DNA from 3 places in the Streptomyces sp. NPDC046557 genome. Region 1 is predicted to be linked to each of the others. Evidence: riboswitches for the same ligand, from Rfam matches in the RefSeq annotation. Region 1 holds a riboswitch; each other region holds the start of a gene.

Region 1 (9,438 bases):
CCACTTCGCCGCTCATGAGGGTGTGCTCCTTGCCGGGGTGGGGGGTGGGGTGAGGAGTGGGGTAGCGAGGGGACGCGGGCCGGGGAGCCGGGCGGGGTCACGCCCGGGGCTCCGACTGGGCCCGGTCGAATCCGCGTTGGAAGGCCGCCATCAGGCCCGGGTCGTGTACGGGCGGCTCGGCTTCCGGGGTGCGGCGCGGGGCCGGGGCCTCGCGCAGCTCGGGCACGACGTGCTCCTGGGCGCGGCGCCGGGGCAGCAGCGGCCGGTCGGGGTCCGTGCGCGCGGCGGGCACCGTGAAGGCGACCGGAACCGTGTCGGCGGCGGGTCCGGGGTCGGCGGGGGCGGGGGCGGGGGCGGGGGCGGGCTCCACCACTGCATACGGAACCGATACCGGAACCGGCTCCGGCCGCCACACTGGTTCCGGCTCCCATTCCCCGACCGGCTCCCCCACCGACTCCCGAACCGGCTCCGCAACTCGCTCCGGTACCGGCTCGGCCCACGTCGGTACCGTCGGAGCCGCGTCCGCCGCCTCGGGCCGGCGCGGCGCGGGCGTGGTCGTGCGTACGGGTTCCAACGGGGGCATATGCGCCCCCGCCCCGGTCCCCCACGAGGTGGCCCGCCCGACATCGTGCGCGTCGGCGGCGTTCGACGCCTCCGTGCCCAGGAGTTCCTGCGGCAGGACGAGCACCGCGAGCACACCGCCGTAGATGTTGGACTTGAGCTCGACGGCGACCCCGTGCCTGCGGGCCAGCGCCGACACCACGAACAGGCCGATCCGGCCGTCCGCCAGCAGGTGCCGCACGTCGACCTGGTCCGGATCGCCCAGCAGGGCGTTCATCCGGCGCTGTTCCTCGGCCGGCATGCCCAGTCCCCGGTCCTCCACCTCGACCGCGATCCCGGCGGTGACGCGTTCGGCGCGCACCACCACGTCGGTGTCGGGCGCGGAGAAGACGGTGGCGTTCTCGACGAGTTCTGCCAGCAGGTGGACGACGTCGGCGACGGCGTGCCCACGGACGGTGCCGCCCGCCGGGGGCACCACCTTGACCCGCGTGTACTGCTCGACCTCCGCGACGGAGGAGCGGAGCACCTCGCTCAGGTCGATGGGCCGGGTCCACTGCCGCCGGGAGGCGGCGCCGCCGAGCACGGCGAGGTTCTCGGCGTGGCGTCGGATCCGGGTCGCGAGGTGGTCGACGTGGAAGAGCTCCTTCAGCAGGTCGGGATCCTCGACCGTGTCTTCCAGGTCGTCCAGCAAGGAGATCTCGCGGTGCACGAGGGATTGCAGCCGACGCGCGAGGTTGACGAAGACCTCGACCTTGCGGTCGCTGTCGGACGGGGCGGCCCGTCCGGCGAGCCGGACGAGGACCCCGTACGCCTGCTCGCGCGCACCGCGCAGTTCCTGCCCCAGCAGCCAGAACTCGTCCAGCCGGGTGGGGTCTCCGTCCGGCGGCGGCCCGCCGGCACCGCCGCGCACCGGGCGGGGCGGCGTCTCGCCGCGCTCCAGCCGGTCGAGGGCCGCCCGCAGTTCCTGGCGGCCGCGCAGGCTGGAGCGGCGAAGGGACTCGCACCGTTCGCGTACGGCCCTGGCCGCGCGCTGGGCGCCGAGCAGGGCGGCGGCGAGCGCGCCGACCACTAGCAGCCCGCAGCCGGTGAGGACGGGCCAGAGCCGGGGGTCCCGGGCGCCCGACCCGCCTCCGAGCTGCAAGGTGAAGATCACGGCGGCCGCGCCGCTGAGTCCGGCGGCGAGGGTGGGCAGGACGGCGGCCCGGACCAGCTGGGGGCGTAAGTGCCGGCCGGGGCCGGTGACGGCGTTTCTCGACGGAGCGTGGCGGGCGGCGCGGTATCCGGACATCGGGGTCCTCGGTACGTGGGGCCCGGTCCCCGGCACTGCCGAGGCCCGGTGTTGATCACCGGGTACCCACGCTAGACCGCACGCTCCCACCCGGGGCGCCGAGTCGGCCAACTTCACCGGGCTGCTTACCGCCTGGGAAGGAGCGCTCGCACGAGAGCCCGAATCCACCGCCGCCTCGGATCCGCCCGCGCTTCCGCCCGGCCGTCCGCTTCACCGCCACCGCCCGCCACGCAGCCACGCAGCCGCTACGAGCCCACCGCCTCCGGCTCCTCGTGGGCCGGCGCCGGCTTCGGCGCGGTGGCGGTCGGGTGGGAGGGGGACGGGGTCGCGGCGGGGGCGGCGTTCACGACGAAGGGACGCCACCACGGCTCGGCCGGCGCGTCGGCGGCTCCCGGCTCGAAGGGCCGGCCCGGTACGGGCAGGGCGATCACCGCACCGGCCGCCTCCGCCGCCGCGAAGGTGCCCTCGCCCGGCTCGTCCCACGGGTGCGGTGCCAGGTTGAAGGTGCCCCAGTGGATCGGGAGCATCGTGCCGCTCGGCGTGCCGCCCTGGAGGTCGAGGTGGGCTTGCATGCCCTCCTCCGGGGTCATGTGGATGTCGGGCCAATACTCGGAATACGCGCCGATCTGGATCATCGTGGCGTCGAACGGGCCGTGCGCGGCGCCGATCTCCTGGAAGCCCGGGAAGTAGCCCGTGTCGCCGCTGTGGTAGATCCGGTGCGCGTCGCCCGCCACGACCCAGGACGCCCACAGGGTGAACTGCTGGTTGCGCAGACCCCGCCCGCAGAAGTGGCGGGCGGGGGTGGCGGTGAGGGAGAGCCCGGCGACCTTGGTGCTCTCGTTCCAGTCCAGCTCGCGCAGCCGGTCCGCCGGGACTCCCCAGCGCTCCAGGTGGGCTCCGACGCCGAGCGGGACGGCGAACACCGTGTCCGTACCGGCCAGCGCCTTGATCGTCGGCAGGTCGAGGTGGTCGTAGTGGTCGTGCGAGATCACCACGACGTCGACCTTCCCCAGCGAGGCCAGCGGTACCGGTACCGGGTGCAGCCGCTTCGGTCCGGCGAACGGGAAGGGAGAGCACCGCTCTCCCCACACCGGGTCGAACAGCACCCGGCGGCCGTCGATCTCGGCGAGGACGCTGGAGTGCCCCATCCAGGTCAGTCGCAGCCCGCTCACCGGTGGCTTGGCCAGCTCGGCCAGCGTCGTCGGGTAGACCGGGATCGGCGCACCCGGGCTGCGCCGCAGGCGCTGCTCCTTGTGGAAGTAGATCTTGGCGAACTCCGCCATGGAACCGGACGGCCTGGTCCGGGCCCCCACCGGGTTCTGGAAGACCCCGTCGGCGAAGTGGGGCGAGCGCAGGATGCGCTCCAGCCGCGCGCCGGACGGGTCCGCGCCGAAGGCTTCGGGCCGCAGGGCACGCAGCCGCGGACGCAGAGGACGGGAGCCGGACAAGGCGCCTCCTGTGAGGATGGGGGCAGGACGATCGTGCGTGACTACGATCATCCCAACGCACACCGGGCCCCGAGGATTCCGCTCGCGGCCCCCGGCGTGTCGCGATACTCCGGTCCCGCCCGCCCCGCCGCCGCCCCGGCCCCCCTTGCGCCGACCCGCCATCCCGACCCCCGCCACCCCGACCCCGCCGCCCCCGTCGGCGCGTACGCCCTACAGCGGCAGCAGGTCCGGCCGCTTCGCCTCGACGTGGTCCCCGGAGGACTCGCCGCGCAGCCGCCGTCCGATCCAGGGCACCAGGTGCTCGCGCGCCCACTGGATGTTGTCCCGTGTCACGTCCACCGAGCCGCGCGGCCGCTCCGGCGGCCACGGCTGGTCGGGGTCGGCCGGCACGTCCAGGCCGAGGACCTGGGCCGCGCGCAGCGCCACCCGGGTGTGCCCCTCGGGCGAGAGGTGCAGCCGGTCGGCGTCCCACGCCCGCCTGTCCTGCACGGACTTGAGGGACCAGAGGTCGAGCACCGGGCAGTCGTACCGGTCGGCGATGGCGCGCACGTGCGCGCTGTACGTCGCCACCTTGCCCCGGAGGTGCTTGAGGACCGGCACGCCCCGGGTGTCGAAGCCGGTCGTGATCATGACGCGGCCCACGGAACCGGCGAGGTCGGCGACGGCCGCCTCGAAGCGCTCCGCCACGTCGTCCGGGTCGGTTCCCGGACGGATGATGTCGTTGCCCCCCGCGCAGAAGGTGACGAGGTCGGGCGCGAGGGCCTTCGCCCTCGGCACCTGCACGGCCACGATCTGGTCGAGGAGCTTCCCCCGGACGGCCAGGTTCGCGTACCGGAAATCGTGTTCTTCCCGCTGGTCGGCCAGGAGTACGGCCAGCCGGTCCGCCCAGCCGAGGTACGAATCCCCGGGTCCCGGGTCCCCCACGCCCTCGGTGAAGCTGTCCCCGATCGCCGCGTACGAGCCGATGGTCTTGAGTGTCGTCGTCGTCGCTGCCACAGCACCACATCCTTCACCCCCACGGGCGACCTACGCCAACGTAAGCAGGGTTTGACGGACCGTGATCTACGCCACGATGCACATGAGGAATAAGAAACGCGTGAGGCCGGAACCCTCCCGGGGTCCCGGCCTCACGCGTCTGCGGGCTCACGCTCTGGCGCGTCAGATGGTGACGCCCTTGGAGCGCAGGTACGCCAGCGGGTCGATGTCGGAGCCGTACGCCGGGCCGGTGCGGACCTCGAAGTGGAGGTGCGGGCCGGTCACGTTGCCGGTGGCGCCGGAGAGTCCGATGCGCTGTCCGGCGGTGACGCTCTGGCCGACCGAGACGGAGATCTGCGAGAGGTGGCCGTACTGGGAGTACTTGCCGTCGGCGTGCCGGATCACGACCTCGTTGCCGTACGCGCCGCCCCAGCCGGCCGTGACGACGGTGCCGGCGCCGACCGCCTTGACGGTGGTGCCGGTGCTCGCGATGAAGTCGACGCCGGTGTGATAACCGGAAGACCACATGCTGCCCGCCTGCTTGTACGGGGTGGAGGTCCCGCCGTCGACCGGGGCGACGAATCCGGACGCCGAGACCGCGCCGGTGGAGGAGCCGGAGCCCTGCGCGGACGGTGCGGCCTGCTGCGCCTCGGCGGAACCGCTGCCGGAGCCGGACTCGGAGGGTGCCTGAGCCTTGGCGGAGGAGCGGTCGGGGGAGGCCGGGGCCGAAGCCGCGCCGGAGTCCCGGGAGGCCGTCTTGGCAGAGGTGCGGTCGCCGTGTCCGTCATGGTCCGCGCGGGCGCCGAGGGTCAGCTTGAGGCCCGGGTGGATCAGGGAGGGATCCGCGCCGACGGCCTCGCGGTTGTCGGCGTACAGCCGCTCCCAGCCGCCGGAGAGGTGGCGTTCGGCGGCGATCTTCGAAAGGTAGTCGCCGGGGACGACGGTGTAGACGCCGGGGGCGGTCGCCGGGGCCGAGGCGGGCGCGGCCTGGTGGGAAACCGGGAGCAGTGGGGCCTGGACGGGCAGTGCGGCGGGGGCGGCGGCCGGGGCGGCGTGGGCGCCGGCGGCGCCCATCAGCGGGAGCGCCAGGGCGGCGCCACCGGTGCCGGCGGCGGCCAGTCCGCGGGACATGGCACGGGACTTAGGGCGGCGGTGCTTGCCGTGTGCGGGCATGACGAATTCCTCTCCGTCGCCTGCGAGGTGAGCTGTCGGGTTCGGACTGGAGATGTCCGGCCGTACGCAGCGGTGTACGACTTCACCCCGAGCCGTTCCGGCGGGAAGATCCGGAACAGCGGCTTACCTGGTTCCCCCGCTCCTGCCGCGCGCGTGAATAGTCGGGTGCGGTTCCCGGGCGGCGGCAGGATTCGGCGGTCCACCCGGATCGATCGCGAAGGTAATCGAGTGGGGGCACACACAACAAGCCATGAATTCCCTGACGCAATAGCAGATTTGGGAGGGCGACTGAATTCCCGTCACCCTCCGTCCATTCCGGCCCCTCAACGACCGCCTGGACAAGGGAATTCGGGTTTCGCGATCAGGCACGCTCGGTCACCGTATGATCTGGCTCACGGGATCCGGCGCGATCTCGCCCCCGGATACGGCAAGTTGTTCTCAACCGGCTTAATTCGGACAGCGTGGCGTCGGCCCGACGGTCGCGGCCACACCCCGGCCGCGAGCCCACGACGAATGCGGAGGACCCGACCCGTGACCCAGCAGATAGCCGCCGACCCACCCACCGGGCCCGAACTGTCCGGAGTGCGCAATTTCCGTGACGTGGGCGGGCTGCCGACCACCGACGGACGAAGGGTCAGGTCGGGACTTCTCTTCCGAAGCGGACATCTGGCGCATGCCACCGAAAACGACGTGGAATTCCTGTCCTCGCTCGGCCTCCACACCGTTTTCGACTTCCGCAACGGGGCCGACCACGCGCTGGAAGGACCGGACGTCGATCTGCCCGGTGTCCGGAACGTGAACATTCCGCTGACGGACCCGGCGGACGGCCGGGAGTTTTGGAAAATGGTCCGCGACGGAGATCTGGGGCAGCTCCGGGGTCTCCTGGGCGAGGGAAGGGCCGCCGCCCGGATGAGGACCTCGTACCGGGCGATCATCAGGGATCGGACGGCCGAGCACAGCCGGGTCGTACACGCGCTCGCCGAGGACAGCGTCCCCGCCCTGATGCACTGCGCGGCCGGCAAGGACCGGGCGGGACTGTCGATCGCCGTCACGCTCCTCGCCCTCGGCGTGGAGCGCGAGGCGATCGTGGCGGACTACCTGGAGTCGAACGCCCCGCACAACCGCTACCGGGTGCGCCGCAGCGACGACTCCGCCGACGCGCGCTCCCCCGAGGTGATGGAGCTGCTGGCTCCGCTGTTCGACGCCCGCGCCGAGTTCGTGACCGCGGCCTTCGAGACGATCGACGAGACCTGGGGCGGGGTGGTGCCCTACCTGGCCGAGGGACTCGGACTCACGTCCGCGACCCTCGGCCGGCTCAGGGACCGGCTCCTCGACTGAAGCGACTCCCGGGCGGGTCGTCAGCGGTTGCCGACGGCCTGCTTCACCAGCGTCCTGCCGAAGTCCCACATCAGGGCCCCCCCGCCGTGCGCCTCGTCCATGACCTCGCGGAAGGCGCCGACGAACCGGTCCACGTCCTGCTCGTCGATGATCAGCGGCGGGATCAGTTTGATGACCTCCAGGTGGTCCCCGGAGACCTGCGTGAGGATCCGGTGCTTCTGGAGCAGCGGCACCACGACCATCTGCGCGAAGAGCCCCTTGCGGGCCGCCTGGAGCATCGTCCAACGGCTGCGCAGCCCGAGCGAGGAGGGCCGGCCGAACTCGATGCCGATCATCAGCCCGCGGCCGCGCACCTCGTGCAGCAGCTCGTACTCGTCCACCAGCGCCGCGAGCCGGCCGCGCAGCAGGTCGCCCGTCGCCCGGGCACGGGCCACGATCCCCTCGTCCTCCATGACACTGAGCACGGCCAGTCCGGCCGCCATCGCCTGGGCGTTGGACCCGAAGCTGGCGGAGTGCACCAGCACCCGGTCCATGGAGGAGTAGACCTTCTTGAAGATCCAGTCCTTGCCGAGGGTCGCCCCGACCGGTACGTAGCCCCCGGAGAGCGCCTTGGCCACGCACACCAGGTCGGGTTCCACCCCCGGTTCGTTCTGGTACGCGTAGAAGTCACCGGTACGTCCGAGGCCGGTCTGCACCTCGTCGGCGATCAGCAACGCCTTGTGGCGGCGCAACAGGTCCTGCGCGGCGAGCAGGAAACCGGGTGGGGGCGCGAGGACCCCCTTGCCCTGGATGGGTTCCACGACGAACGCGGCCACGTCGCCGCGTTCCAGTTCCCGCTCCAGCGCGGCCAGGTCGCCGAGCGCGATCTTCGTGTCGGGGAGGAGGGGCGCGAAGCCGTCGCGGAAGCCGCCCTCCCCGTTGACCGAGAGGGAGCCGGTGGTCAGGCCGTGGAACGCGTGGTCGCAGTAGAGGACCCTGGGGCGTCCGGTGGCGTACCGGGCGAACTTGAGGGCCGTCTCCACCGCTTCGGTGCCGCTGTTGCCGAAGAAGACCCGGTCCAGGTGGGGGCTGTGCGAGAGCAGCTTCTCGGCGAGCAGGCCGGGCAGGGGCTGGCAGTCGAAGCGCGTGAGGTCGGCGAGCTGGGCGTCCAGGACGTCGTGCAGCGCCCGGCGGACCACCGGGTGGTGCCGGCCGAGGCCCATCACGCCGAACCCGGCGAGCATGTCGAGGTAGTCGTTGCCCTCGGCGTCCCAGAAGTGGGCGCCTTCGGCCCGCTCGTAGACCTTGTCGAAGCCGATGGTGCGCAGCATCCGGGGCAGCTGGTGGTTGAGGTGCCGGGCGTGCAGCTCGTACCGCTCGGCACCGCGTTCCGCGAGCAGGGCCCCGAGGTCGAAGCCCTTGCCCCCTCCGGTCGCGGACGTCATGCCGACGTGCCGCGGTTGCCGCCGATCGTCTCCCTGGCCGCGCGGAGGGACTCCTTGAGGGAGCCCATCGTGGCGAGGACGGCGGTCGGCTCGTACCCGCAGTGCGCCATGCAGTTCGCGCAGCGCGGGTCCTTTCCGCGGCCGTACTTGCTCCAGTCGGTGTCGTTGATCAGTTCCCGGTACGTCGGGACGTATCCGTCGCTCATCAGGTAGCAGGGGCGCTGCCAGCCGAAGAGGGAGTAATTCGGAATGGCCCAGGCGGTGCAGGGGAAATCGACCTTGCCTTCCAGGAAGTCCAGGAAGAGCGGGGAGTGGTTGAGCCGCCAGCGTCGCCGGTTGCCGCCGGCGAATGCCTTCTTGAAGAGTTCCCTGGTCTGTTCGACGCCCAGGAAGTGTTCCTGGTCGGGGGCCTTTTCGTAGGCGTAGGCGGGCGAGATCATCATTTCGTCGACCTTGAGGTCGTCGTTGAGGTAGTTCAGCACCTCGATGATCGTCTGCGGGGTGTCGGTGTTGAAGAAGGTGGAGTTCGTGGTGACCCGGAAGCCACGCCTCTTGGCCTCCTTGATGGCGGCCACCGCCTCGTCGAAGACGCCTTCCTTGGCCACGGACTCGTCGTGCCGCTCGCGCAGCCCGTCGATGTGCACGGCGAAGGCGAAGTACGGGGAGGGGGTGAAGTTCTCGATCTTCTTGCGGAGCAGCATCGCGTTGGTGCAGAGGAAGACGTACTTCCTGCGGGCCACCAACTGGCGCACGATCTCGTGGATCTGGGGGTGCATCAGGGGCTCGCCACCGGCGATGGACACCATGGGGGCCCCGGACTCCAGCACGGCGCCGACGGCCTGGGCGACGGGCATGCGCTGCTTGAGCACCCCCGCCGGGTGCTGGATCTTCCCGCAGCCCTCGCAGGCCAGGTTGCAGGCGTAGAGCGGTTCGAGCTCGACGATCAGCGGGAACTTCTCACGCTTGCGGAGCTTCTGTTCGAGAAGATAGGTCCCGACCCTGATGGACTGTCGCAACGGCATGGCCATCTGGCTCACCTCCTGGGGAGCGGCAAAGAACGGTGCCAGTCATAAAACGCGGGCAGTACGGCACGCAACACGCGGAAGGCCGATATTCCTCCGCGAACCGTGCCGATTCGGACGAGCTCATGCTCCGGAGCGTCCACGATCACCCGGACGGCCGCAACCGGACGGCTCGCGCCGCTGGTGGCGGTCCACAGGGTGGCCGCGGA
Region 2 (9,438 bases), on a different contig from region 1:
GGACGATCTTCGCGGAGGCGGCTCAAGGAACACCCCAGGACGGCACGAGGACCCCGTGCGAACGCTCACCGGCGTGCCGGGAAGCACGGCAGGGACGGCAGGGACGGGGAGGGGGCGGCACGGTGTCGGAAGGGCCGCGAAGGGGGCACGAGGGGCCGGGACAGGGCGGGTGGGGCACGGGGGAACGCCGAAGGGGCCGCCCGCACCACGGATGGCGGACGGCCCCTTCGGGGACGTGCTGGTCGAACTCAGGCGTGCCGCGGCTCGCGCCGCGTCAGGAAGCCTTCGCCTTCTGGGCCGGGGCCTGGGCGGCCGGGGTCGGCGCCGGCTTGGCGGCTTCGTAGAACTCCTCGCGCGGCGACTCCAGCGCACCGAGGGAGACGACCTCGCGCTTGAGGAACATGCCGAGGGTCCAGTCGGCGAAGACGCGGATCTTCCGGTTCCAGGTCGGCATGGCCATGCCGTGGTAGCCACGGTGCATGTACCAGGCGAGCCGGCCCTTGAGCTTGATCTTCATCTTGCCCATGACGATCATCGCGACGCCCTTGTGGAGGCCGAGACCCGCCACCGCACCCTTGTTGGAGTGCGCGTACTCGTGCTGCGGGAAGCCCCGCATGCCCGAGATGACGTTGTCACCGAGGACCTTGGCCTGGCGCAGCGCGTGCTGGGCGTTCGGCGGGCACCAGGCGTTCTCGACGCCGGCCTTGCGGGCGGCGACGTCGGGGACCTGGGCGTTGTCGCCCGCGGCCCAGATGTAGTCGGTGCCCGTGACCTGGAGGGTCGGGGAGGCGTCGACGTGACCGCGCGGGCCCAGCGGGAGGCCGTAGCGGGCCAGGACCGGGTTCGGCTTGACGCCGGCGGTCCAGACGATGGTGTTGGAGTCGACCTCGAGGCCGTTCTTCAGCACCACGTGGCCGTCCACGCAGGAGTCCATGGAGGTGTTGAGGTAGATCTCGATCCCGCGGGACTCCAGGTGCTCCTTGCCCCAAGTGCCGAGCTTGGGCCCGACCTCGGGAAGGATCTTGTCGGCCGCGTCGACCAGGATGAAGCGCATGTCCTCGCGCTTGATGCTGGAGTAGTACTTGGCCGCGTCGCGGGCCATGTCCTCGACTTCACCGATGGTCTCCGCGCCGGCGAAGCCGCCGCCGACGAAGACGAAGGTGAGGGCCTTGCGGCGGACGTTCTCGTCCGTCGTGGACTCGGCCTTGTCGAGCTGCTCGAGTACGTGGTTGCGCAGGCCGATGCCCTCTTCGACGCCCTTCATACCGATGCCCTGTTCGGCGAGGCCGGGGATCGGGAAGGTGCGGGAGACGGCGCCGAGCGCGATCACCAGGTAGTCGAAGGGCAGCTCGTACGCCTCACCGACGAGCGGCGTGACGACGGCGACCTTGCGGTCCTGGTCGATGCTGGTGACCCGGCCGGTGAGAACCTCTGCCTTGGGCAGCACGCGTCGCAGCGGGACGACGACGTGCCGAGGCGAGATGCTGCCTGCGGCCACTTCGGGGAGGAAGGGCTGGTAGGTCATGTACGAGCGCGGGTCGACGACCGTGACGGTCGCCTCGCCGTAGCGCATCTTCTTCATGATGCGCTTGGCCGCGTACAGACCTACGTACCCACCTCCTACAACGAGGATCCTGGGACGCTCCGTGGTGCTCATGGAACGAGTATCCAGCACCCCCAGGAGTGACGCTCGTGAGCCCCTTCACAAGGTGCTCGGCACCCTCTGCTACACTGCGCCGCCCACGTGACCCAGATCATGGCGCCGAACGGGAACCACCGTGTAACGGGAGTCGTTGTTCACCCGTCCTGAACTGGCCTCCTAGGCCGAAAACGGAGTAGACCACCGGTTTCGTGGATACCTACCGGCGACCTCCGTCCGGCTCCGACAATCGCACGAACGCTCGCACAAAAAGGGCCCGCGGGGACCGCGAGCGCCCCGAAGGGCCCTCCGCTTCACCCTGCGGGCCTTTTTTCCTTGTGAAGAACTTCACGAAGCTCGTGCATTCGAAGGCTCTTCCGTCTCTCGAACAGGCCCCCACAAGGTCCCGTCCACGCCCGCTCCAGGCCCGAACGACCCGCGAACCAGGCCGACTCAGCCCGGCCCGGGCCGGCCCGGAGCCACTCAGGCCACGGACCAGGCGATGCCGTCGAGGATGTCGTGCTCCGAGACGACGACCTCCGCGGCGCCGACGCGTTCCATGATCGCGAGCAGGACGAGGGCGCCCGCGCCGATCACGTCGACCCGGCCCGGGTGCATGACCGGGATGGCCTCCCGCTCGGCGTGGGTGGAGGTCAACATCCGCTCGGTGATCTCGCGGACCTGCTCGTACGGGATCCGGGAGTGGTGGATCGCCGACGAGTCGTACTCCGCCAGGCCAAGCGCGACGGCGGCGACGGTGGTCACCGAGCCCGCGAGGCCCACCAGGGTGCTGGCGCGTCCCAGCGGCACCGTCTCGGCGGCCAGGTCCAGGGCCGCCTCGATGTCGGCCCGTATGGCGGCGACCTGCGCCGCGCTCGGCGGGTCGCTGACGACCCCGTCCGCCACCAGGTGGCGCTCGGTCATCCGGACGCAGCCCACGTCCACCGAGCGCGCCGCCTCGACGTGCTCCGAGCCGACGACGAACTCGGTGGAGCCGCCGCCGATGTCCACGACCAGGAACGGCCGGTCCAGGTCGGTGCGGCCCGTGAGCTCCTTGGTGGCTCCGGTGAAGGAGAACTCCGCCTCCTGGTCGCCGGTGATCACCTCGGGCTCCACGCCCAGGATGTTCAGCACCCCCCGGACGAAGTCCTCGCGGTTCTCGGCGTCCCGCGAGGCCGAGGTGGCCACGAACCGCACCCGCTCGGCGCCCAGCTCCTTGATCACGGCGGCGTACTCGCGGCAGGCCGCGAAGGTGCGCTCCAGCGCCTCCGGCGCCAGCCGGCCCGTCTTGTCGACGCCCTGGCCGAGCCGGACGATGGTCATCCGGCGGTCCAGTTCCACGAACCCACCCGTCGTGGGGTCACAGTCCGCGACCAGCAGGCGGATGGAGTTCGTACCGCAGTCGATGCCCGCCACCCGGGTCACCGCGACGACTCCTTCTCACCCGTGCACGGCGTGACGCAGGGCCCCTTGGCCCACCACTCCGGCAGCATCGCCAACGCCTCGTCGCCGAAGGGGTTCACCCCGGGACCGGCCGCGAGCGAGTGGCCGACCAGGACGTGCAGGCACTTCACCCGGTCCGGCATGCCACCGGCGCTCGGGAAGCCCTGGAGCACCTCGATGGCGTCGCGGCGGGTGATGTAGTCCTCGTGCGCGGCCCGGTAGGCCGCGGCCAGCTCCGGGTCCTCGGCGAGTCGGGCCTGCATCTCCTTCATCACGCCGTTGGCCTCCAGCGTGCCGATCGCTCCGGCGGCGCGCGGGCAGGTCAGGTAGTACAGCGTCGGGAAGGGGGTGCCGTCGGGGAGCCGGGGCGCGGTCTCCACGACGTCCGGCTGCCCGCAGGGGCAGCGGTGGGCGATGGCGCGCAGGCCGCGCGGCGGGCGGCCGAGCTGCTGCTCGAACGCCTCGATGTCCGCGGCGGTCGGCTCGGTGCGGTCGGTCTGGGGCGGGGGCGTCTGCATGCCTGGAGTGCGTCTCTTCGTTTCGTAAGGGTGGTCTGGGTCAGTCGCCGGGCCGGTCGGCCTTGTCGACACCGTCCCAGACGTTCGAGTACCAGGGCCGGTCGGAACCGGCCTGCCCGGTGCGGCGGTGCTCGGCGGCCTCGGCACCGGGGTCGTTCATGATGTAGCCGATCTCGCCGGGGCGCAGGAAGTGCAGGTGCTTGCGCGCCTGCTGCTCGGCGTAGGCCGGGTCCTGCCAGCGGGCCTTCTCGTCACGCAACTGTTCGAGGCGCTTGCGCGCGCCGTCGGCGGCCCGCTGCTGGTCCGCGATCTCCGAACGCTGGGACACGTACTGCCGCATCGGGTACGCGAGGGCGACGACCAGCGTACAGAGGACGAGCACCAGCAGCGCCGCCCGGCCGGTGAGCCGGCTGCGGCGGACCTGGCGGCGCGACTGCGAGCGGTAGACGTGGGCGGCGGTCCGCTCACCGAGCTGCTTGAGCCTGGTCGCGGTCGAGAAGGTGGAGAACCGATCCCGGTTCCCGGCCATGGTCCCGCCTCCCCTTCGCACGCGGTACGCAATACGTCCCCGCACACGGTACGGGACCGAGTGCGGGGACGTACGGAGGCCGGCGCTGCGAGGCGCTCATTGACCCTGGTGCCTACTGGTCCGCGAAGCGCGGTGCCTACTGGTCCGCGAAGCGCGGTGCCTACTGGTCCGCGAAGCGGAACCGGGGGAAGGCGGAACGGCCCGCGTACACGGCGGCGTCGTCGAGGATCTCCTCGATGCGCAGCAGCTGGTTGTACTTGGCGACGCGGTCCGAGCGGGCCGGGGCGCCGGTCTTGATCTGGCCGCAGTTCACGGCGACGGCGAGGTCGGCGATGGTGACGTCCTCGGTCTCGCCGGAGCGGTGCGACATCATGCACTTGAAGCCGTTGCGCTGGGCCATCTCGACGGCGTCCAGGGTCTCGGTCAGCGAACCGATCTGGTTGACCTTGACGAGCAGGGCGTTCGCGGAGCCCTCCTCGATGCCGCGCGCCAGGCGCTCCGGGTTGGTGACGAAGAGGTCGTCGCCGACGATCTGGACCTTGGCGCCCAGGCGGTCGGTGATGGTCTTCCAGCCGGCCCAGTCGTCCTCGTACAGCGGGTCCTCGATGGAGACCAGCGGATACGCCTCGACGAGCTCGGCGTAGTAGTCGGTCATCTCGGCGGCGGAGCGGGACTGGCCCTCGAACTCGTACTTGCCGTCCTTGTAGAACTCGGACGCCGCGACGTCGAGCGCGAGCGCGATGTCCTTGCCCGGGGTGTAACCGGCCTGCTTGATGGCCTCGATGATGAGGTCGAGCGCGGCGCGGTTGGACTCCAGGTTCGGGGCGAAGCCGCCCTCGTCGCCCAGACCGGTGGAGAGGCCCTTGGTGTGCAGGACCTTCTTGAGGGTGTGGTAGACCTCCGCGCCCCAGCGCAGCGCCTCGGAGAAGGACTCCGCGCCGATCGGGGCGATCATGAACTCCTGGATGTCGACGTTGGAGTCGGCGTGCGACCCACCGTTGAGGATGTTCATCATCGGGACGGGCAGCAGGTGCGCGTTCGGGCCGCCGAGGTAGCGGAAGAGCGGCAGGTCCGATGCCTCGGACGCGGCGTGCGCGACGGCGAGGGAGACGCCGAGGATGGCGTTGGCGCCGAGCGAGGCCTTGTTGTCGGTGGCGTCCAGGTCGAACATGGCCTGGTCGATCAGCCGCTGCTCGGTGGCGTCGTAGCCGACGAGCTCCGGGCCGATCTGCTCGATGACGGCGAGGACGGCCTTCTCGACACCCTTGCCCATGTAACGGTTGGGGTCACCGTCACGGAGCTCGATGGCCTCGAATGCGCCGGTGGAGGCGCCGGACGGGACTGCAGCACGGCCGGTGCTGCCATCGTCGAGGCCCACCTCGACCTCGACCGTGGGGTTGCCTCGGGAGTCCAGGATTTCCCGGGCTACGACGACGTCGATGGACGGCACGAGCATCTCCTTCTGGGATGTGACGCTGGGTGTGCGGTGGCAGGGGGCCGTGGGACGGCCCTGCCGACTAGAGCCTAACCGGCTCCGGGCACTGGACCGGCCGACCGCCCGGGTCCTGGGACGAAAAAGCGGCCGTACGCCCGCTTTACCGGACAAAGAGACCGCCCGTGGACCGCCTCCCGGCCGTTATCCGGCCATGATCCGGCCCCATCCGGCCGCGGACGCGCCACCGCCCGGCGCGTGGAGGGGTACGCGCCGGGCGGTGGTCGGATTCGGTGTTATCCGATGTTTCAGCTCAGCTTCAGCTTCTGACCCGGGAAGATCAGGTCGGCGTCGGGGACGATGTCCTTGTTCAGCTCGAACAGCTTCTCCCAGCCGCCCTTGACGCCGTTCGCCTCGGCGATGGTGCCCAGGGTGTCGCCCTCCTTGACCTCGTACGAGCCGTTGCCCGTCTTCGGGGCCTCGGTCTTCGGGGCGGCCTTGGGGGCGGCCTCGGAGCGCTCGGAGCGGGTGACCGGGGCCTCGGGCCGCTTGGTCTCCTTCTTCGGCGCCGGGGCGGCCTTGGTCTCGACCTTCGGCTTGGAGGGCTTGGGGGTCTCGGCAGAGCCGCCGCCGCTGTACGAGGAGTTCGACAGGCCCACGCCACAGGACGGCCACGCGCCCTTGCCCTGGCCCTTGAGGACCTTCTCGGCGATGGCTATCTGCTGGGCCTTGGACGCCTGGTTGGCCTGCGCGGCGTACGCCGTGCCGCCGTAGGCGGCCCAGGTGGAGGACGTGAACTGCAGGCCGCCGTAGAAGCCGTTGCCGGTGTTGATGGCCCAGTTGCCGCCGGATTCGCACGCCGCGACGCGGTCCCACTCGGCGCCGGTGGCGGCGCTGGCGGAGCCGGCCGCCATGAGGGGCGCGGCGACGGCGACACCGGTGACACCGGCGAGCGTGACGATACGGGTGGTCCGCTCAATGGCCGTGGCGCGGCGGTGCTTGCCCTTGCCGGAAAGCAGCATGGAGTTTCTCCTCACCGACGCCTACGAGGTGAGCTGTCGGGTTCGGGCGAGTGAGTTGCCCGGCCGCGCGACCAGCGCGCGGCTTAACCCCTAGCCGGTGTGACCGTCTCTCAACGGCCGCTCCCGGCGCTTACCTTGGTTCCCCCGCTCCTGCCTTCGGCGCTTGACGCGACGACTGTTCTCTCCGTCCGCCGGCAGGATTCGGCGATGCGGTCGAAGAGGCCCGCGGTGGCGAGCGATTCAGAAGGTAGACAGGTCTCTCCCCGATGTTCAACGAGGGACATCGGGGAGAAATCGACCTGCTTGCGTTCCGCTTAGGGGCGTTTTCGCAGGTGAGGACGGGGTTTGTGGGAGCTTCGGTACCTGACACGCCAGTTGACCTGAAGAGACGCATGTCTCACTTGCGGATAACGGGCATTCAGCTCTTTACGCCTGCCCGAAGTGCCCGTTATTTCTTGGTTAGATCCAGATTCTGACCGGGCTTGATGAGGTCGGCGTCCTTGCCGATGACCTGCTCGTTGGCCGCGTAGAGCGCGTTCCAGCCCCCCTTGAGCCCCTGGGCGTCCGCGATGGCGGTCAGGCTGTCGCCCGCCTTCACCGTGTACGTGGGGTCCGACGCGGCGTCAGGGGCCGCGGGCGTCTCGACCGCCGCCGGGCCGCGGTGCTTGCCGCCGCCCTCCGCGGCGGAGTCGGTGGTGGGCGCGTTCGACGTGGCGGACGGGGTCCCGGTGGTCGGGTCGGCCGGCGTGGAGGACGCTGCGGACGGGGACGGCGTGACCGGGGTCGTCGGGATTCCCGAGACGGCGCCGGGGCCGGTCGGGGTGGTCGGGTTGGTCGGCGCCGTGCCGGTCTGGTCGCCGGGCTGGGTCGGCGTCGTCGGCAGGTCCGGATCGGGCATGACGGGCAGTCCGCTGTTGGGGGCGAGCGGCGCGATGGGCAGCGTGAACGGCGCCGTGGCGGACGGGCTCGGGTTGCCGGCGGCCGGGGCGGCCGGGGTGGGCGCGCCGAAGTCGGTGGCGGGGTCGCCCGCGCCGGTGCCCGGCACCGCGTCGGGGCGGGAGGGGCTGGGGGCGACCTGCCGCGGGGTTCCCAGTGCGCCGGGGTCCACATTCGCGGCGGGGCCGTCCTTCACCAGCCCGGACGACGCCGCGCACAGCGGCCACGCCTGGGGGCCCTGGGACGCCAGCACCCGCTCGCCGACGGCTATCTGCTGAGACCGGCTGGCGAGGTCGGGGCGCGCCGCGAATTCCTGGCCGCCGGCGCTGTTCCACTGGTCCTGGGTGAACTGCAGTCCGCCGTAGGCCCCGCTGCCGAAGTCTGCGCTCCAGGTACCGCCGCTCTCGCATTCGGCGACGCTGTCCCACGTGGACGTGTCGGCGGCCGAGGCGTTGGTGGCCGCGAGCAGCGGCAGCGCCAGCGCGGAGCCCGTGACTCCGGCGGTGACGACGAGGGCGGGTACCTGGCGGGGGCGTCTGTGGCGGCCGTTCCCGGAACGCATGTAGTGCACCTTTCGCATAACGGCGGGGTAACGGCAGAACCTAGCCCCCTTCGAACGCATGTCACAAGTTCGGTCGGTAACTGACTGCGGGTCAGGGGGTGTCCCGTTACGCCCTCATGTGTTTCGGGGTGTGAAGCGGACCGGAAGGGTGCGCAGGCCACGCATGATGAGTCCGCCCCGCCACCGCAGGTCCGAAGGTGGAACGGCCAGTTCCAGATCAGGCAGACGCATCAGCAAACTCGCGAGCGCGGTCTGACCTTCGAGCCGGGCGAGCGGCGCGCCGAGGCAGTAATGGATGCCGTGGCCGTACCCGAGGTGCTGATTGTCACTTCGGGAGAGGTCCAGGGTGTCCGGTTCCGCGAACCGCTCGGGATCCCGGTCGGCCGCCGCGAGGACCACCAGGACCGGGTCCCCGGCGGCGATGTCCTGCCCGCCGAGGACGAAGGGCTCGGTTGCGAAGCGCCAGGTCGCCAGCTCAACCGGGCCGTCGTAGCGCAGGAGTTCCTCGACGCCGGTGGCGAGCAGGGCGTTCTCCCCGGCGGCCAGCGACGCCTGGAGGCGCGCGCGCTGGTCGGGGTTCGCGAACAGGGCGTGCAGCCCGTTGCCGATCAGGTTGACCGTCGTCTCGAAACCGGCGAAAAGCAGGATGAAAGCCATGGCGGTGGCCTCGGCCTCCGTCAGGTGGTCGCCGTGGTCACTGGCCCGGATCAGGTCCGAGATGAGGTCATCGCCCAGATCATCCCTTTTACGATGGATGAGTTCACCGAGGTACGCCCGCATCTGCTTGACCGCGCGGGCGACACCGCCGCGCGGCCCACCGCCGTGCCGGATCATCATCCCGGCCCAGTCCCGGAAGTCGTCCTGGTCTTCGCGCGGTACGCCGAGCATCTCGCAGATGGCGTAGATGGGGAGGGGGAACGCGAACTCGTGGATGAGGTCCGCCTCACCCCTGCTCTCGAACCGCTCGATGAGCTGGTCGGTCAGCTCCTGCACCCGCGGGGTGAACGCGGCCACCCTGCGCGGGGTGAACGCCTTCGACACCAGCCGCCGCAACCGGGTGTGGTCCGGCGGGTCGATGTTCAGCAGGTGCGTCATCAGCTCGGCCTTGCGCTCGCCCGGGATGCCGGTCTTCCCCTTGGCGTGCGCCGGTTCCGCGTGGTGCGCCGGGTTCTTGCTGAGCCGCTGGTCGGCCAGGGCCTGGCGGGCGTCGGCGTACCGGGTCACCAGCCATGCCTCGACCCCGCTGGGCAGCTTGGTCCGGTGCACCGGCGCGTGCTCGCGGAGCCAGGCGTACGCCGGGTACGGGTCGGTGGCGAACTCCCAGTCGAACAGGGTGGGGCCCTGGAGGGAGACGGGG
Region 3 (9,438 bases), 570 kb from region 1:
GCGCGTGGTGCTTTCCGAGGATCACCTGACTCCGGTCGCCGCCGTCTGCCTCTGGTACGACGTCGGCTCCCGCCATGAAGTCAAGGGGCGGACCGGTCTGGCTCACCTCTTCGAGCACCTGATGTTCCAGGGCTCGGCGAGCGTACCGGGCAACGGGCACTTCGAGCTCGTCCAGGGCGCCGGCGGTTCGCTCAACGGCACCACCAGCTTCGAGCGCACCAACTACTTCGAGACGATGCCCGCCCACCAGCTGGAGCTCGCGCTGTGGCTGGAGGCGGACCGCATGGGCTCGCTGCTGGCCGCCTTGGACGAGGAGTCCATGCAGAACCAGCGCGACGTCGTCAAGAACGAGCGCCGCCAGCGGTACGACAACGTCCCGTACGGCACGGCGTTCGAGAAGCTGACCGCCCTCGCCTACCCTGAGGGCCACCCGTACCACCACACGCCCATCGGTTCGATGGCCGACCTGGATGCCGCGTCCCTGGAGGACGCCCGCGCGTTCTTCCGTACGTACTACGCGCCGAACAACGCCGTCCTGTCGGTCGTCGGCGACATCGACCCCGAGCAGACGCTCGCCTGGGTGGAGAAGTACTTCGGCACCATCCCCGCCCACGACGGCAAGCAGCCGCCGCGTGACGGTTCGCTGCCCGAGGTCATGGGCGGCCAGCTCCGCGAGGAGATCGTCGAGGAGGTCCCGGCCCGCGCGCTGATGGCCGCCTACCGGCTTCCGCACGACGGCACCCGCGAGTGCGACGCCGCCGACGTGGCGTTGACCATTCTCGGCGGCGGCGAGTCCTCCCGCCTCCACAACCGCCTGGTCCGGCGCGACCAGAGCGCCGTCGCGGCGGGCTTCGGCCTGCTGCGCCTCGCGGGCGCGCCCTCGCTGGGCTGGCTGGACGTGAAGACCTCCAGCGGCGTCGAGGTGCCCGCCATCGAGGCGGCCGTGGACGAGGAGCTCGCGCGGTTCGCCGCCGAGGGCCCGACGGCCGAGGAGATGGAGCGCGCCCAGGCGCAGCTGGAGCGAGAGTGGTTGGACCGGCTGAGCACGGTGGCCGGCCGTGCCGACGAACTGTGCCGCTTCGCGGTCCTGTTCGGCGACCCGCAGCTCGCCCTGACCGCGGTCGGGCGCGTCCTCGACGTCACCGCCGAGGAAGTGCAGGCCGTCGCCGCGGCCCGGCTGCGCCCCGACAACCGCGCGGTGCTCGTGTACGAGCCGCTCACCGGAGAGTCCGACGCGTCCGACGAGATCGACGAGATCGACGAGACCCAGAACGAAGGGGCGGAGCAGTGAGCGACACCGCAGCCGTCACGATGACCCTCCACCCGCAGCCGCAGGCCGGCGAGGCCAAGCCCTGGGCCTTCCCGGCCCCCGAGCGCGGTGCGCTGCCCAACGGCCTGACCGTGCTGCGCTGCCACCGCCCGGGGCAGCAGGTGATCGCCGTCGAGATCAACCTCGCCGCACCGCTGGACGCGGAGCCCGAGGGCCTGGACGGCGTGGCCACCATCATGGCCCGCGCCCTGTCGGAGGGCACCGACAAGCACTCCGCCGAGGAGTTCGCCGCCGAACTGGAGCGCTGTGGCGCCACGCTCGACGCGCACGCCGACCACCCGGGCATCCGGGTCTCCCTGGAGGTCCCGGCCTCCCGCCTGGCGAAGGCCCTCGGCCTGGTCGCCGAGGCGCTGCGCGCCCCCGCCTTCGCGGACGGCGAGGTCGACCGGCTGGTGCGCAACCGGCTCGACGAGATCCCGCACGAGCTGGCCAACCCCCAGCGCCGCGCCGCGAAGGAGCTCTCCAAGGAGCTCTTCCCGTCCGGACTGCGGATGTCCCGGCCCCGCCAGGGCACCGAGGAGACGGTGGCGCGGATCGACTCCGCCGCGGTACGGGCCTTCTACGAGGCCCACGTGCGCCCCTCCACCGCCACCGCGGTGGTCGTCGGCGACCTGACCGGCATCGACCTCGACGCGGTCCTCGCGGACACCCTGGGCGGTTGGACCGGCGGCAACGCCGAGCCGCTGCCCGTCCCCCCGGTGACCGCCGACGACACCGGTCGCGTGATCATCGTGGACCGGCCGGGCGCGGTCCAGACGCAGCTGTTGATCGGCCGCATCGGCCCGGACCGGCACGACCGGGTCTGGGCGGCCCAGGTACTCGGCACGTACTGCCTGGGTGGCACCCTCACCTCGCGGCTGGACAAGGTGCTGCGCGAGGAGAAGGGCTACACCTACGGAGTGCGCGCGTTCGGCCAGGTGCTGCGCTCCACCGCCGACGGCAAGGGCGCCTCGATGCTCGCCATCAGCGGCTCGGTGGACACACCCAACACCGGTCCGGCGCTGGACGACCTCTGGACGGTGCTGCGCACCCTCGCGGAGGGCGGCCTGACCGACACCGAACGGGACGTCGCGGTACAGAACTTGGTGGGCGTGGCTCCGCTGAAGTTCGAGACGGCGGCCTCGGTCGCGGGCACGCTCGCCGACCAGGTGGAGCAGGAACTCCCGGACGACTACCAGGCGCGGCTGTACGCGCAGCTCGCCGCGACCGGCACGGTGGAGGCGACCTCGGCGGTCGTCGCCGCGTTCCCGGTGGACCGGCTGGTCACGGTCCTGGTGGGTGACGCGGCCCAGATCGCGGAGCCCGTACGGGCCCTCGGGATCGGTGAGGTCACCGTCGTCACCAACTGACGCGGCCTACTTGCCTCGTGGCGCGAGGGACTCCGGCGGCTTGTCTGCCGGAGTCCCTTTTTACCTGTTTGGTGGCCTGGTTGTTCGTATGTGGTGTGGCGTAGGTAACAAAAACGTGCGTCTGTTTGGAGATTGACTGAAGATCCGCCTAGCGTCGGCCGTGCTGTCCGTCAGTTGTGCCCGCCGCACCCGCGGCACCGGGCAGCGATCGCCGAGTCCCCGTCAGGCGCGAGCCTGGGGAGCCGGGGACCCACATGCGTCCCTGGGGTGAATCGGACCACCTCGCAAGAGGGGCCCGTAGGAGACCTTCCTGCTCCGAACCCGTCAGCTAACCCGGTAGGCGAGAGGGAAGGAAAGGATCAAACCCTTCATGGCGTTTGGCAGTCGTGCCGCCGGTAAGCACCGTGGTTCCAGCCGTCTGAGCCGCAAGACCGCCGGCTACGCCGGCATAGCCGCCCTCGCCACCACGGGCGTCGTCGGCACCCTGGCCGGTCCCGCGTTCGCCGCGGACAAGGCCGCGGCCCCCTCGATGGAGGACACCGGCCTCAGCGCCGTCGTCGTCGCCGACGAGCTCCACAGCGAGATCCAGAACCAGGCCGAGTCCCAGCAGCGGGCCGCCGAGGTCGCCGCCGCCAAGGCGCAGGCCGAGGCCGATGCGAAGACGCACGCCGCCGAGGCCAAGCGCCTCGCGGAGGCCAAGGCGAAGGCCGAGCGCGACGCCGCCGAGCGCGCGGCCCGCGAGGAGGAGCGCAAGCGCCTCAACACCTTCGTCGCCCCCATCGACGGCTCGTACGTCAGCACGCAGTACAAGGCGGGCGGCGGCATGTGGTCGTCCGGCAGCCACACGGGCATCGACTTCCACGCCGCCGAGGGCACCACCGTCCACGCCGTGGGCGCGGGCACCGTCGTCGAGGCGGGTTGGGGCGGCGCGTACGGCAACAACGTCGTCATCCGGCACAACGACGGCACCTACACGCAGTACGGACACATGAACTCGCTGAGCGTCTCCGTCGGCCAGCAGGTCACCGCCGGCCAGCAGATCGGCGTCTCGGGCTCCACGGGCAACTCCAGCGGCCCGCACCTGCACTTCGAGGCCCGCACCGGCGCCACGTACGGCACGGACATCGACCCGGTGGCGTACCTGCGCTCGCACGGCGTCGCCGTCTGACCGTACGACCGGCCCGACGCACCACCGGCCCGGCGCACGACCGCATCACTCCAGTCGAAGGCCCCGGCTCACCGAGCCGGGGCCTTCGACGTGTGTCGCCGCGCCTCTTCGTACCGGCGAATGTTCCGTATTTCCGGCCGCCCTCGGAAATCGTCGCGTGTTGCAATAGAGTCGCAGTACGGTCGTGGCGGCAGCGCCGATAACGGCAGTCGGAATGAGAGCGGAGTCCGGTCTTGCGTATTCCTGCGCACGCGGTATGCACAGCGATTCGTGACGACATCGTCTCCGGGGTCTTCGAACCGGGCGGCAGACTGACCGAAGAGGTCCTCGCCCGCCGGTACGGAGTCTCGCGCGTCCCCGTCCGCGAGGCGCTGCGCACCCTGGAGGCGGAGGGGTTCGTCACCACCCGTCGGCACGCGGGGGCCTGCGTCGTCGAGCCCACCGAACAGGAGGCGGCGGACCTGCTGGAGCTGCGGGCGGTCCTGGAGCCACTCGCCGCCGCCAGGGCCGCCCGCCGGCGCACCGAGGGCCACCTCAAAGTGCTGCGCGGCCTGGTCAGGCTGGGCCAGGAGCGGGCCAGGAGCGGCCGGGGCGAGGATCTGCGCGCCCTGGGCGGTTGGTTCCACGAGACGCTCGCCCAGGCGTCCGCCAGCCCCGGGCTGATCTCGGTGCTGACCCAGACCCGGCACAAGATCGCCTGGATGTACGTGGTGACGGCCCCGGTCCGGCCGGTCGACTCCTGGGCCGAGCACGGTGCGATCGTGGACGCGGTCGCGCGCGGCGACGCGGAGCGCGCCCGGGCGCTGACCGGACTGCACGCGGACCGGGCGGCCGGATCGCACCGGCCGAGGGTGAGGACTTCGCAACCTGCCGTAAACACGGCGGGCGGCCGGCATTAACACGAGCCGTATACAAAGGGGAGCGATATTCGGCCTCCCAGGTCGCCCCTCGCGCGGGGCGGGAATTCCGGCCTATCGCGCCGCGCGCACGGCGTGAATGCGGCGGTGGCCGATTCGCGGGGGATGGACCATTTCTCGCGGGCTGAATGCGGGCTGAATGCGGGCTGAGAGTGGGCTGAATACGGGGTGGAAATGCGACGAAGCCGCGGCGCCCGGTTCACGGGGGCCGCGGCTTCGCCGCGTACGGACGACCGAAGGGTCGCAGGGGTCAGACCGTCTCCGGGAGCTCGTCGAGGCCCTCGGCGACGAGCTTCGCGAGGCGGTCCAGCGCGGCCTCGGCGCCCTCGGCCTCGGAGGCGAGGACGATCTCCTCGCCGCCCTGGGCACCCAGGCCCAGGACCGCCAGCATGGAAGCGGCGTTGACGGGGTCGCCGCCGGCCTTCGCGATGGTCACCGGGACTCCGGAAGCGGTCGTCGCCCGGACGAAGATCGAGGCGGGACGAGCGTGCAGGCCCTCGGCCCAGCCGACGTTGACGCGGCGCTCTGCCATGGTGATGCCCTTCAGGTTCTTGCGGGTTGTCTAGACCAGTCTCTCACGACGCCCGGAATGCCAGGACCGACCTTCGACCTCGGCCCACGGCCGTTCGGCCTTCCCCAGCTTGCACTCATCGGCCCTGATGTGCCTGATGCGCCGCGCACGCGCCACCCGGGTGATGTGCCCCTTAGGGTGTGCCCATGACCATCGAGTCGGACCTCTCGTACCCGGCCCACTGGGAGGCGGACGTCGTCCTGCGCGACGGCGGCACCGCCCGGATCCGGCCCATCACCACCGATGACGCCGGCCGGCTGGTCAGCTTCTACGAACAGGTCTCCGACGAGTCGAAGTACTACCGCTTCTTCGCTCCGTACCCCCGACTCTCCGACCGCGACGTACGCCGCTTCACGCACCACGACTACGTGGACCGGGTCGGCCTCGCCGCGACCATCGGCGGAGAGTTCATCGCCACCGTCCGCTACGACCGGATCGGCCCCGACGGGCGGCCCGCGTCCACTCCCGCCGACGAGGCCGAGGTGGCCTTCCTGGTCCAGGACGCCCACCAGGGGCGCGGCGTCGCCTCCGCGCTCCTCGAACACATCGGCGCGGTGGCCCGCGAGCGCGGCATCCGCCGGTTCGCCGCCGAAGTGCTGCCCGCCAACACCAAGATGATCAAGGTCTTCACAGACGCCGGCTACCAACAGAAGCGCAGCTTCGAGGACGGCTCCGTCCACCTCACCCTCGACCTGGAACCCACCGCCGAGTCGCTCGCCGTGCAGCGCGCCCGCGAACAGCGCGCCGAAGCGCGCTCCGTCCAGCGCCTGCTGGCGCCCGGCTCGGTGGCGGTGATCGGCGTCAGCCGCTCCGGCGCGGGCGTCGGGGCGGCGGCGCTGCGCAACCTGCGCGACACGGGCTTCCACGGTCACCTCTACGCGGTCAACGAGGCGACCGACGCCGACCTGCTGGACGGCGTACGCGCCTACCGCTCGCTCGCCGACGTCGGAGCCCCGGTCGACCTCGCGCTGATCGCCGTCCCGGCGCGGCGGGTGCCGGACGCGGTGGCGGAGTGCGGGGAGCACGGCGTGCAGGGGCTGGTGGTGCTGTCCGCCGGATACGCGGAGAGCGGCCCGGTCGGACAGGAGCGCCAGCGCGACCTGCTGCGGCAGGTGCGGTCCTACGGGATGCGGTTGATCGGGCCGAACGCCTTCGGCGTGATCAACACCGCCCCCGACGTCGAACTCAACGCCTCGCTGGCCCCGTCCCCGGCCACCGAGCGGGGGCCGATCGGCCTGTTCACCCAGTCCGGCGCGATCGGCATCGCCCTCCTGTCCGGGCTGCTGCGGCGGGGCGCGGGGCTGTCCTCGTTCGTCTCGGCGGGCAACCGCGCGGACGTCTCGGGCAACGACATCCTCCAGTACTGGTACGAGGACGAAGCCACCGACGTGGCGCTGATGTACCTCGAAACCCTGGGCAACCCGCGCAAGTTCACCCGCCTCGCCCGTCGGACGGCCGCCGTCAAGCCGGTGGTCGTGGCGCGCGGCGGGCGGCACACGCCGGCCGGGCACGTCGTCCCCGGGACCCGGCTGCCCGACGCCACGGTCTCGGCACTGCTCGGACAGGCGGGCGTCATCCGGGTCGACACCGTCACGGAGCTGGTCGACGTCGGCCTGCTGCTGGCCGGGCAACCGCTGCCGGCCGGGCCGAGGGTCGCGATCCTCGGCAACTCCGAGTCGCTGGGGGTGCTCACGTACGACGCCTGCCTGACGGAGGGGCTGCGACCGCTGGCGCCGCTGGACCTGACGACGGCCGCCTCCCCGGAGGACTTCCGGGTGGCCCTGGCCGAAGCGTTGGCCTCGCCGGACAACGACGCGGTGGTGGTGACGGCGATCCCGTGGGTGCGGGAGCGGGAACTGGCCGACGACCTGGCGGGTGCGCTGCGCGAGGCGGTGGCCGAGCGGCCCGGCAAGCCGGTGGCGGTGGTCCACGTGGAACTGGGCGCGCTGGCCGACGCCCTCTCGGCGGCCCCCCGACCCGATGCACCGGCCCCGTCGCCCCAAGGACCGGGCGCTTCGCCGCAGGCCCCGGCGGCACCGGCCCCTGCGGCACCGGCCCCTGCGGCACAGGCGCCGCAGGCCCCGGTCGCGGCGAAGGGTGAGGTGGGGGAGGAAGCCCCGGCCCGCGGAGCCGCCGCGGGCCACGGACGGATCCCCGCCTACCCCGCCGCCGAGCGGGCCGTCAAGGCCATCGCGGAGGCGGTGCGCTACGCCCAGTGGCGCCAGGCCAACGCGGTCTCCGGCCAGGTCCCGGAGTTCGAGGACATCGACGAGGCCGGAGCCGCGGCCCAGCTCGCCGAGCTCCTCGCGGGCGCCGCTCACGACACGGTCCTCACCCTCACCGAAGCCGACGCCCGCGCCCTCCTCGCCCGCTACGGCGTCCGCGTCCCCACCACCCTGCCCGCGCCCAGCGCCGACGCCGCCGCCCGGGCGGCCGGCATCCTCGGCTACCCCGTCGCCCTGAAGACCACCGCCCCGCACCTGCGCCACCGCGCGGACCTCGGCGGCGTACGCCTCGACCTCACCACCGAGGCCGAACTGCGACGCGTCTACCAGGAACTCACGGAACTGCTCGGCAAGCCCCAGGAACTGCTCCCGGTCGTCCAGGCGATGGTGCCCCGCGGCGTCGACACCGTCGTGCGCTCCGTGATCGACCCCGCCGCCGGGGCCGTCCTCTCCTTCGGGCTCGCCGGAGTCCCCTCCGAACTGCTCGGCGACACCGCCCACCGTCTCGTCCCCGCCACCGACCGTGACGTCGCGGGCCTGATCCGCTCCATCCGCGCCGCGCCCCTCCTCTTCGGCTGGCGCGGCAGCGACCCCGTCGACACCCCGGCCCTCGAAGAGCTGCTGCTGCGCGTCTCCCGACTGGTCGACGACCACCCGGAGGTGATCGGTGTGTCCCTGGAGCCCGTCGTGGTCGCCACCGAGGGGCTCTCGGTGCTGAGCGCCACCATCCGCGTGGCCCGTCCCCCCGCCCGCACCGACCTCGGACCGCGCACGCTGCCCAGCTACTAGCGGCCACTGGCGACCGCCGGCGCGGTCCAGGTCCCTCGGACGGGCCTTAGGATGGACCTCATGGCGAAATCCGGTACGACGACCCAGGGGCTGCGCGCGGCGATCGAGCGCAGCGGCTACTACCCGGCCCTCGTGGCCGAGGCCGTGGAGGCCGCGGTGGGCGGCGAGCCGATCTCGTCGTACCTGGTGCACCAGGAGACGACCTTCGACTCCAACGAGGTGCGCCGGCACGTCACCGTCCTCGTGCTCACCCACAACCGCTTCATCGTGAGCCACACCGACGAGCAGGCCGCCGACGCCGGGTCCCCGTCCCCGTACGCGACCACCTCCACCGAATCGGTCAAGCTCAGCAGCATCTCCTCGGTGGTGCTCAGCCGCGTCGTCGCGAACCCGGAGTCCTACACCCCGGGCACCCTGCCCCGTGAGGTCGTGTTGACCATCGGCTGGGGAGCCGTCTCGCGCATCGACCTGGAGCCCGCCGCCTGCGGCGACCCGAACTGCGATTCCGACCACGGCTACACCGGCAACTCCACCGCCGACGACCTCAGCCTGCGCGTCAGCGAGGCGGGCGACGGCCCGGAGACCGTCCGCCAGACCCTGGTCTTCGCCCAGGCGCTGTCCGAGGCGACCGCGGCCACCGCCGCCGCCGCCCGCTGATGTCCTCCTCCGCACCGCCGAACTGGGACGAGCCGGAGCTGCTGGACGTGGCCGGCGCCCCGGTACCGCAGTACGGGACCGGCTCCCTCGCGGACCTGCTGCCCACCCTCGCGGCCGGCCAGGGCGTCCCCGGTCTCACCGCCGGGATCGCCGAGCTGACCCCGGCCGACCGGAACTGCGTGTTCCTGGTCGACGGCATGGGCTGGGAGCAGATCAAGGCCCATCCGCGGGAGGCCCCGTACCTGGCCTCCCTCCTCGCCGGTTCGCGCGGCGGCACGGGCCTCCCGATCACCGCCGGGTTCCCGGCGACCACCGCCACCTCGCTGGCCTCCGTCGGCACCGGTCTGCCGCCCTCCCGGCACGGCCTGCCGGGCTACGCCGTGCGGAACCCCGCGTCCGGCGAGCTGATGAACCAGCTCCGCTGGCAGCCGT

What was found. A riboswitch is a leader RNA that binds a small molecule or an ion and turns the genes downstream of it on or off. The one in region 1 is predicted to bind cyclic di-AMP.
Positions count from the first base shown of each region.
Region 2: another riboswitch for cyclic di-AMP. It lies ahead of ABZ934_RS16945 (transglycosylase family protein); the one in region 1 lies ahead of ABZ934_RS02830 (M23 family metallopeptidase).
Region 3: another riboswitch for cyclic di-AMP. It lies ahead of ABZ934_RS05175 (M23 family metallopeptidase); the one in region 1 lies ahead of ABZ934_RS02830 (M23 family metallopeptidase).

Region 1 is NZ_JBEYZH010000001.1:566,527-575,964, forward strand. Features, by position in the region: gene ABZ934_RS02810 (roadblock/LC7 domain-containing protein) at 1-16, opposite strand, end outside; gene ABZ934_RS02815 (ATP-binding protein) at 98-1,849, opposite strand; gene ABZ934_RS02820 (MBL fold metallo-hydrolase) at 2,095-3,297, opposite strand; gene ABZ934_RS02825 (SGNH/GDSL hydrolase family protein) at 3,508-4,293, opposite strand; gene ABZ934_RS02830 (M23 family metallopeptidase) at 4,456-5,445, opposite strand; cyclic di-AMP (ydaO/yuaA leader) riboswitch at 5,450-5,619, opposite strand; gene ABZ934_RS02835 (tyrosine-protein phosphatase) at 5,977-6,783, shown strand; gene ABZ934_RS02840 (aspartate aminotransferase family protein) at 6,804-8,207, opposite strand; gene hpnH (adenosyl-hopene transferase HpnH) at 8,204-9,235, opposite strand; gene ABZ934_RS02850 (1-hydroxy-2-methyl-2-butenyl 4-diphosphate reductase) at 9,241-9,438, opposite strand, start outside.
Region 2 is NZ_JBEYZH010000007.1:210,083-219,520, reverse strand. Features, by position in the region: gene ABZ934_RS16970 (NAD(P)/FAD-dependent oxidoreductase) at 275-1,657, opposite strand; gene ABZ934_RS16965 (Ppx/GppA phosphatase family protein) at 2,123-3,064, opposite strand; gene ABZ934_RS16960 (DUF501 domain-containing protein) at 3,061-3,600, opposite strand; gene ABZ934_RS16955 (septum formation initiator family protein) at 3,641-4,129, opposite strand; gene eno (phosphopyruvate hydratase) at 4,290-5,585, opposite strand; gene ABZ934_RS16945 (transglycosylase family protein) at 5,870-6,583, opposite strand; cyclic di-AMP (ydaO/yuaA leader) riboswitch at 6,587-6,755, opposite strand; gene ABZ934_RS16940 (transglycosylase family protein) at 7,032-8,081, opposite strand; gene ABZ934_RS16935 (cytochrome P450) at 8,196-9,438, opposite strand, start outside.
Region 3 is NZ_JBEYZH010000001.1:1,135,443-1,144,880, reverse strand. Features, by position in the region: gene ABZ934_RS05185 (pitrilysin family protein) at 1-1,291, shown strand, start outside; gene ABZ934_RS05180 (pitrilysin family protein) at 1,312-2,679, shown strand; cyclic di-AMP (ydaO/yuaA leader) riboswitch at 2,879-3,037, shown strand; gene ABZ934_RS05175 (M23 family metallopeptidase) at 3,050-3,847, shown strand; gene ABZ934_RS05170 (GntR family transcriptional regulator) at 4,081-4,746, shown strand; gene ABZ934_RS05165 (HPr family phosphocarrier protein) at 5,015-5,296, opposite strand; gene ABZ934_RS05160 (GNAT family N-acetyltransferase) at 5,482-8,349, shown strand; gene ABZ934_RS05155 (DUF5998 family protein) at 8,410-9,006, shown strand; gene ABZ934_RS05150 (nucleotide pyrophosphatase/phosphodiesterase family protein) at 9,006-9,438, shown strand, end outside.